Linked DNA regions of Rhodoligotrophos defluvii. The protein of the gene in region 1 interacts with the protein of each later gene in a pairwise test. Links are inferred from orthologs where the notes say so. Each region holds a gene or a part of one and is shown in the gene's direction. Other genes may lie near its edges.

What was found.
Region 2: the proteins of gyrB (region 1) and gyrA interact in binary tests that used the Escherichia coli proteins (3 or more experiments, as listed by UniProt). The link is inferred for Rhodoligotrophos defluvii from one-to-one orthologs.

What each region holds. Positions count from the first base shown.
Region 1 is NZ_SZZM01000001.1:926,695-930,113, forward strand. The notes cover bases 95-3,199. They hold gyrB (DNA topoisomerase (ATP-hydrolyzing) subunit B), read left to right. Parts: upstream 95-484; coding sequence 485-2,914; downstream 2,915-3,199. Other genes in these bases: recF (DNA replication/repair protein RecF), read left to right, coding at 95-468; E4P09_RS04465 (YbaK/EbsC family protein), read right to left, coding at 2,930-3,199. Outside these bases: more of recF, read left to right, coding at 1-94; more of E4P09_RS04465, read right to left, coding at 3,200-3,397. UniProt on the Escherichia coli protein: DNA gyrase negatively supercoils closed circular double-stranded DNA in an ATP-dependent manner to maintain chromosomes in an underwound state.
Region 2 is NZ_SZZM01000005.1:209,385-213,056, forward strand. What follows is about bases 192-3,549. They hold gyrA (DNA gyrase subunit A), read left to right. Parts: upstream 192-550; coding sequence 551-3,349; downstream 3,350-3,549. Other genes in these bases: E4P09_RS20110 (LysE family translocator), read left to right, coding at 3,471-3,549. Also shown: lipoyl(octanoyl) transferase LipB, read right to left, coding at 1-150; more of E4P09_RS20110, read left to right, coding at 3,550-3,672. UniProt on the Escherichia coli protein: A type II topoisomerase that negatively supercoils closed circular double-stranded (ds) DNA in an ATP-dependent manner to maintain chromosomes in an underwound state.

The sequences.
Region 1 (3,419 bases):
ATCTTCCTCATCGAGGGAGAGCTTGAAGCCGCCATTGCCGATTTGCCGGCGGTGGAGGTGGAAGAGCGCTATCGCAGGACCCTCGCCGATACGCGCCTACTGGATGCCGGTGCTGGCCGTTGCCTGCGCGGACCTCATCGCAGCGACCTCGTCGTGAAGCACGGGCCGAAATCGATGGAGGCCCGCCTTTGCTCCACCGGCGAGCAGAAGGCGCTTCTGATCGGCATTATCCTCGCCAATGCGCGGATGATCGCGGAAGGCTTCGAGGGCTATGCCCCCATCATGCTGCTGGATGAGGTGGCGGCGCACCTGGATGAGGAGCGGCGGCGTGGCCTGTTCGAATGCCTGCTGCGGCTTGGCGCCCAGGCTTGGATGACGGGAACGGACGAGACGTTGTTTGCCGCGCTGCGCGGCGCTGCGCAGTTCTTCAGCGCCCGCGACGGGGCGCTGTGCGAAGCGGTTGCTTGATGGATAGGACGTGTTGATGAACAAGGCCAGCGAGACCAACGGTCAAGGTGCGGATTACGGTGCGGAGTCCATCAAGGTGCTCCGCGGCCTGGATGCGGTGCGCAAGCGTCCGGGCATGTATATCGGCGACACCGACGACGGCTCGGGTCTGCACCACATGGTCTATGAGGTGGTGGACAACGCTATTGACGAGGCGCTGGCCGGCTACTGCGACCACGTGACGGTGACGCTCAATCCCGACGGCTCGGTGACGGTCACCGACAATGGCCGCGGCATCCCCACGGACATCCATTCCGAGGAAGGCGTGTCGGCGGCCGAAGTCATCATGACCCAGCTGCATGCCGGCGGCAAATTCGACCAGAATTCATACAAGGTGTCCGGCGGCCTGCACGGTGTTGGCGTCTCGGTGGTGAATGCTCTGTCGCAGTGGCTGAAACTGACCATCTGGCGCAACGGCTACGAGCACACCATGACGTTCGTGCATGGCGTGGCGCAGGCACCGCTCGCGATCACCGGCCCCTCCGACCGCACCGGAACCGAGGTATCGTTCCTGCCCAGCACCGAGACCTTCAGCATGGTCGAGTTCGACTATGCGACGCTGGAGCATCGCCTGCGCGAGCTTGCCTTCCTGAATTCTGGCGTGCGCATCACCCTGACCGACCGGCGCGGCATCGAGACCAAGGTCCAGGACATGCGCTATGACGGCGGCCTTGAAGCCTTCGTCCGCTATCTCGACCGCGCCAAGCAGCCGCTGTTCGGCGACCCCGTCATGGTCAAGGCCGATCGTGATGGCATCCAGGTAGAATGCGCCCTTTGGTGGAACGACAGCTATCACGAGAACACGCTGTGCTTCACCAACAACATCCCGCAGCGCGACGGCGGCACCCACCTGGCAGGCTTTCGCGCAGCGCTCACGCGCATCATCAACAACTACGCGTCCGAAAGCGGCCTCGCCAAGCGCGAGAAGGTGGCGCTCACGGGCGATGACGCGCGCGAGGGCCTGACCTGCGTGCTCTCGGTGAAGGTGCCCGACCCCAAGTTCTCGTCGCAAACCAAGGATAAGCTTGTTTCATCCGAGGTGCGGCCTGTGGTCGAGGGGGTCGTCAGCGAGCATCTCGGCACCTGGCTCGAGGAGCACCCCACTGAGGCCAAGCTGGTGGTGAACAAGATCGTCGAGGCCGCAGCGGCTCGTGAGGCGGCGCGCAAGGCGCGGGAGCTCACTCGCCGCAAGGGCGCGCTCGACGTTTCCAACCTGCCGGGCAAGCTGGCGGATTGCCAGGAGCGCGACCCCGCCAAGTCCGAGCTGTTCATCGTGGAGGGCGATTCCGCGGGCGGCTCTGCCAAACAGGGCCGCAACCGCGAGAACCAGGCCGTGCTGCCCTTGCGCGGCAAGATCCTCAACGTGGAGCGGGCACGCTTCGACAAGATGCTGTCGTCGGAGCAGATCGGGACGCTGATCACCGCGCTTGGCACCGGTATCGGTCGCGACGATTTCTCACTGGAGAAGCTGCGTTACCACAAGATCATCATCATGACCGACGCGGATGTGGACGGCGCCCATATCCGCACCCTGCTGCTCACCTTCTTCTATCGGCAGATGCCGGAGTTGATCGAGAAGGGTCACCTCTACATTGCCCAGCCGCCGCTGTTCAAAGTGAAGCGCGGTAATTCCGAGCAGTATCTCAAGGACGAGAAGGCGCTGGAGCAATACCTGATCGATGGCGGCATCGGCGACGCAGTGCTGATCCTCGCCAATGGCGACGAGCGCGCGGGCGAGGATCTGCGTCAGATCGTGAACGAGGCGCTGGAGATCCGCGCCATTCTCGACGGGCTGCATACCCGCTATCCCCGTTTCGTGGTCGAGCAGGCGGCGATCGCTGGCGCCTTGAACCCGGAAACGCTCTCAGACCCGGTGCGCGCCCGTGAAGCCGCGCAATATGTAGCACGCCGGCTCGGGCTCCTGTCGGAAGAGACGGAGCGCAACTGGGTAGGCGAGCCGACGCCGGACGGAGGCCTCGAATTCTCGCGCGAGATCCGGGGCGTGCGCGAAGTGCGGACCATTGACGGCAAGCTGATCTCCTCGGCCGATGCCCTGCGGCTCGACAAGAAGATGCCGCATCTGCAGGAGATCTATGCCAAGGCCGCGCGGCTGGTGCGCAAGGGTGAGGAGACCGCCATCCGCGGCCCCGTGCAGCTGCTCGACGCGGTCTTCGCGGCCGGGCGCAAGGGCATCACCCTGCAGCGCTACAAGGGGCTGGGCGAAATGAACCCGCAGCAACTGTGGGAAACGACGCTGGATTCGAACGCCCGCACGCTGCTGAAGGTGCAGGTACGCGAGTTGGACGAGGCCGACGACCTGTTCGCCAAACTCATGGGCGACCTGGTCGAGCCGCGACGGGAGTTCATTCGCGACAACGCTTTGCAGGTGGTCAATCTGGACGTTTGACGAGAGCCCGGGGTCTCAGCCGAGCTCCTGGCAGACATCCACCCACTGCGCACCAACCAGAGCGGCCATCCGCTCGGGTGCTATACGCAGGGCGCTGTGAGTGGAGCCGGCCGCCGGCACCACCTCGTCGAAGGCTTTCAGCGAAACGTCGCAATAGATCGGCAGTGGCGTCTTGAGCCCGAATGGCGAGACGCCGCCCACTGGGTGCCCCGTTATCTGCTCCACCTCTCCCGCATCGAGCATGCGCACCTTCCCGCCGAATGCCGCTTTGGCCTTGCGGTTGTCGAGGCGCGCGTCACCGCGGGTAACCACAAGCAGCACCTGATCGCCCACGCGGAGTGACAGGGTCTTGGCGATCTGCCCGGGAGTGACGCCGTGCCCCGCTGCTGCCAGCTCGACAGTTGCCGTGCTGACGTCGAGCTCCACAATTGAGATGTCGGGGGCGTGCTGAGCGAGAAAGGCGCGAACAGATTGTACGCTCATGGCTGGTGTGTTCGTGTGGCGA
Region 2 (3,672 bases), on another replicon or contig:
CTCGCCTGCGGCGATGGCCGCGGCGCGGGCTTCCATTTGCTGAACCGCATGCTCATATTCAACAAGATGGTCCGCCACCGTCCAGGTCACGGCCGGAGCCGCCCGGTACAGGCTTTTTCGCGCGGATTGGGATCTCACGGGGTCGAGCATGGGCCTTGGTTAAACCGACGGCGTGGGTTGAGACAATCGGAAACACTTGCGTTGCGCCGAACGGATTGTTAGATGAGCGCGACCCTTCGGGACCTCAATACGCGGTCGTGGCGGAATTGGTAGACGCACTAGCTTGAGGGGCTAGCGGGTTAACCCCCGTGGGAGTTCGAGTCTCCCCGACCGCACCATTCCTTGCCCTTGCGGGCCCCTCAGAACCTTTGCCGAAAATGCGATCGGGCCGCCAGCAGCGAGTCCTGTTGCGCGCATTGCTTCTGCGCCCTGCGGTTGCTACATAAGGGACACCGAGTCGGGGGCGCGCAAGCGATTCCTCGATTGGGCGCGCCCCTCCCGGTGCGCATTCGCGCTGATGCGTCGTTAAAATCACAAAAGGCGTTCGAGTTTGGCTGAAAGCGATCGTGGACCGACCGGGTCTGATCCGACCCCCTTCGACGTAAATCCGGTTTCTATCGTCGAGGAAATGAAGCGCTCCTATCTCGATTACGCGATGAGCGTGATCGTGAGCCGGGCGCTGCCGGACGTTCGCGACGGGCTGAAGCCTGTCCATCGCCGCGTTCTGTTCTCGATGCACGAGAATGGCTACGACTGGAACAAGCCTTACCGCAAGGCGGCCCGCGTGGTGGGCGATGTCATCGGTAAGTACCACCCGCATGGCGACCAGTCGATCTATGACGCGCTCGTCCGCTTGGCGCAGGACTTTTCCATGCGCCTGCCGCTGCTCGACGGGCAGGGCAATTTCGGCTCGCTCGACGGCGATCCGCCGGCGGCCATGCGCTACACCGAGGTGAGGCTGGCCAAGCCGGCCCATCACCTGCTGGACGACCTGGACAAGGACACGGTCGACTTCCAGCCCAACTATGACAATTCCGAGCACGAGCCGGTGGTGCTGCCGGCCAAGTTTCCGAACCTGCTGGTGAACGGGGCCGGCGGCATCGCCGTCGGCATGGCCACCAACATCCCACCGCACAATCTCGGGGAGGTGGTGGATGCCTGCATCGCGGTGATGACCAATCCGGGAATCAGCATCGAGGAAATCACCGAGATCATGCCCGGCCCGGATTTCCCGACCGGGGCGCTCATCCTCGGCCGTGCCGGGATCCGCTCGGCCTATGCTACGGGGCGCGGCTCGATCATCATGCGCGCCCGTGTCGAAGTCGAGACGGTGCGCAAGGAACGCGAGGCGCTCATCGTCACCGAGATCCCCTACCAGGTGAACAAGGCGACGATGGTCGAGAAGATCGCCGAGCTGGTGCGCGAGAAGCGAATCGAGGGGATCGCCGACATCAGGGACGAGTCCTCGCGCCAGGGCCTGCGCGTGGTGATCGAGCTGCGCCGCGAGGCGGTGGCGGACGTTGTGCTGAACCAGCTTTATCGTTTTTCGCCGCTGCAGACGAGCTTCGGCTGCAACATGGTGGCGCTATCCGGCGGCCGACCCGAGCTCCTGACCCTCAAGGACATGCTGCAGGCGTTCGTGACCTTCCGCGAGGACGTGGTCACGCGGCGCACCAAGTTCCTGCTGAACAAGGCGCGCGACCGGGCCCATATCCTGGTGGGCCTGGCCATTGCCGTCGCCAATATCGACGAGGTCATCCGTGTGATCCGCGAAAGCCCCGATCCGGCGGCTGCCAGGGCGGAGCTGATGGGGCGGGACTGGCCGGCGAAGGACATGGAGCCGCTGGTCAGGCTGATTGCCGATCCGCGCCACGTGGTGAGCGAGGCCGGCACGCTGCGGCTTTCGGACGAGCAGGCCCGGGCCATTCTCGACCTGCGCCTGCAGCGCCTGACCGCCCTCGGCCGCGACGAGATCGGCGACGAGCTGAAGGAGCTGGGCGAGAAGATCGCCGATTATCTCGATATCCTGCGATCGCGCGCCCGGGTGCAGCAGATCGTGCGCGACGAGCTGGAGGCCGCCAAAGCCGAGTTCGCGACGCCGCGGCGCACCGAGATCACCGAGGAAGGCTTCGAGGTCGAGGACGAGGACCTGATCGCGCGGGAGGACATGGTGATCACCGTGTCGCATGCCGGCTACATCAAGCGCGTGCCGCTCTCGACCTACCGGGCGCAGCGGCGCGGCGGCAAGGGCCGCTTCGGCGTTTCCATGAAGGACGAGGATTTCGTGTCCCAGCTCTTCGTGGCCAACACCCATACGCCGGTCCTGTTCTTCTCCTCCACCGGCATGGTCTACCGCATGAAGGTGTGGCGCCTGCCGATCGGCACGCCGCAATCGCGCGGCAAGGCGTTGGTGAACCTCTTGCCGCTCAAGCCGGGCGAGCGCATCTCGACCATTCTGTTCATGCCCGACGACGAGGCGCAGAACGAACGGCTGAACCTGGTCTTCGCCACCCGGTTCGGCACCGTCCGCCGCAACGCCTTGGCCGATTTCGTGAACATCAACCGGGCCGGCAAGATCGCCATGAAGCTGGAAGAGGAGGGGGATGCCATCGTCGGCGTGGTGATCGCGACGCCCGATGACGACATCCTGCTGACCACCGCGAATGGCCGCTGCATCCGCTTCCCGGTGGACGATGTGCGTGTCTTCGCCGGCCGCACCTCGACAGGGGTGCGCGGCATCAAGCTCGGCAGCGACAGCGAGCTCGGGCCCGATACGGTGATCGGCATGTCGGTGCTGCGGCACAGCGATGCGACCCCACCGGAAGCCCGCGCCTATCTTCGGCTGCGCCGGGCCATGCGCGGCGAGGATAGCGAGCTCGCCGGCGAGCTTGCGGCCGAGCCGAACGGTGACGCCGAGAATGGCGAGGAGGAGGCGGCGGGCGACGAGGTCTCCCTCAGTCCCGAGCGCTATGCCGCGCTGTCCGCCCTCGAGCAGACGGTGCTCACTGTCTCGGAGAACGGCTACGGCAAGCGCACGTCCTCATACGAGTACCGGGTCACCGGCCGCGGCGGCAAGGGCATCATCGCCATGGCGGTGAACAAGCGCAACGGGCACCTGGTGGCGTCGTTCCCGGTGGAGGACAATGACCAGATCATGCTGGTGACCGGGGCCGGCAAGCTCATCCGCTGCCCCGTGCACGACATCCGCGTGGCGGGCCGCGCCACGCAAGGGGTGACCATCTTCAGCATGGCCGAGAACGAGCGGGTGGTGTCGGTGGCGCATCTGGCCGAGGAAGAGGGCCAGCCAGAGGTCGACGAGGGCCCGGACGAGGCCGAATCCACGGAATAGAGGCCGGAGAGGGCCGCCGGCGAGCGCCATGGCGGCTCCGACCTGCGGGGCGATTTTGCGGCGCGCTTGACCTTTTCTCCGCGGCAGGGCTGGATTTCGGCTCCTTGCGGAGGCATGACCCATGTCGCTTGAAGCCTATGCCGCCCTCGTGGTGGCCACGATCGTCGTGATCATCATTCCGGGGCCGACGGTCACCGTCATTCTCGCCAATTCGCTGCGCTATGGCAGCCGCGCCGGGCTGCTCAACGTGCTCGGGACCCAGATCGGGCTCGCCCTCATGCTGGCGGTGCTGGTGGTGGGGCTTGCCTCGGTCATCGAGGTGG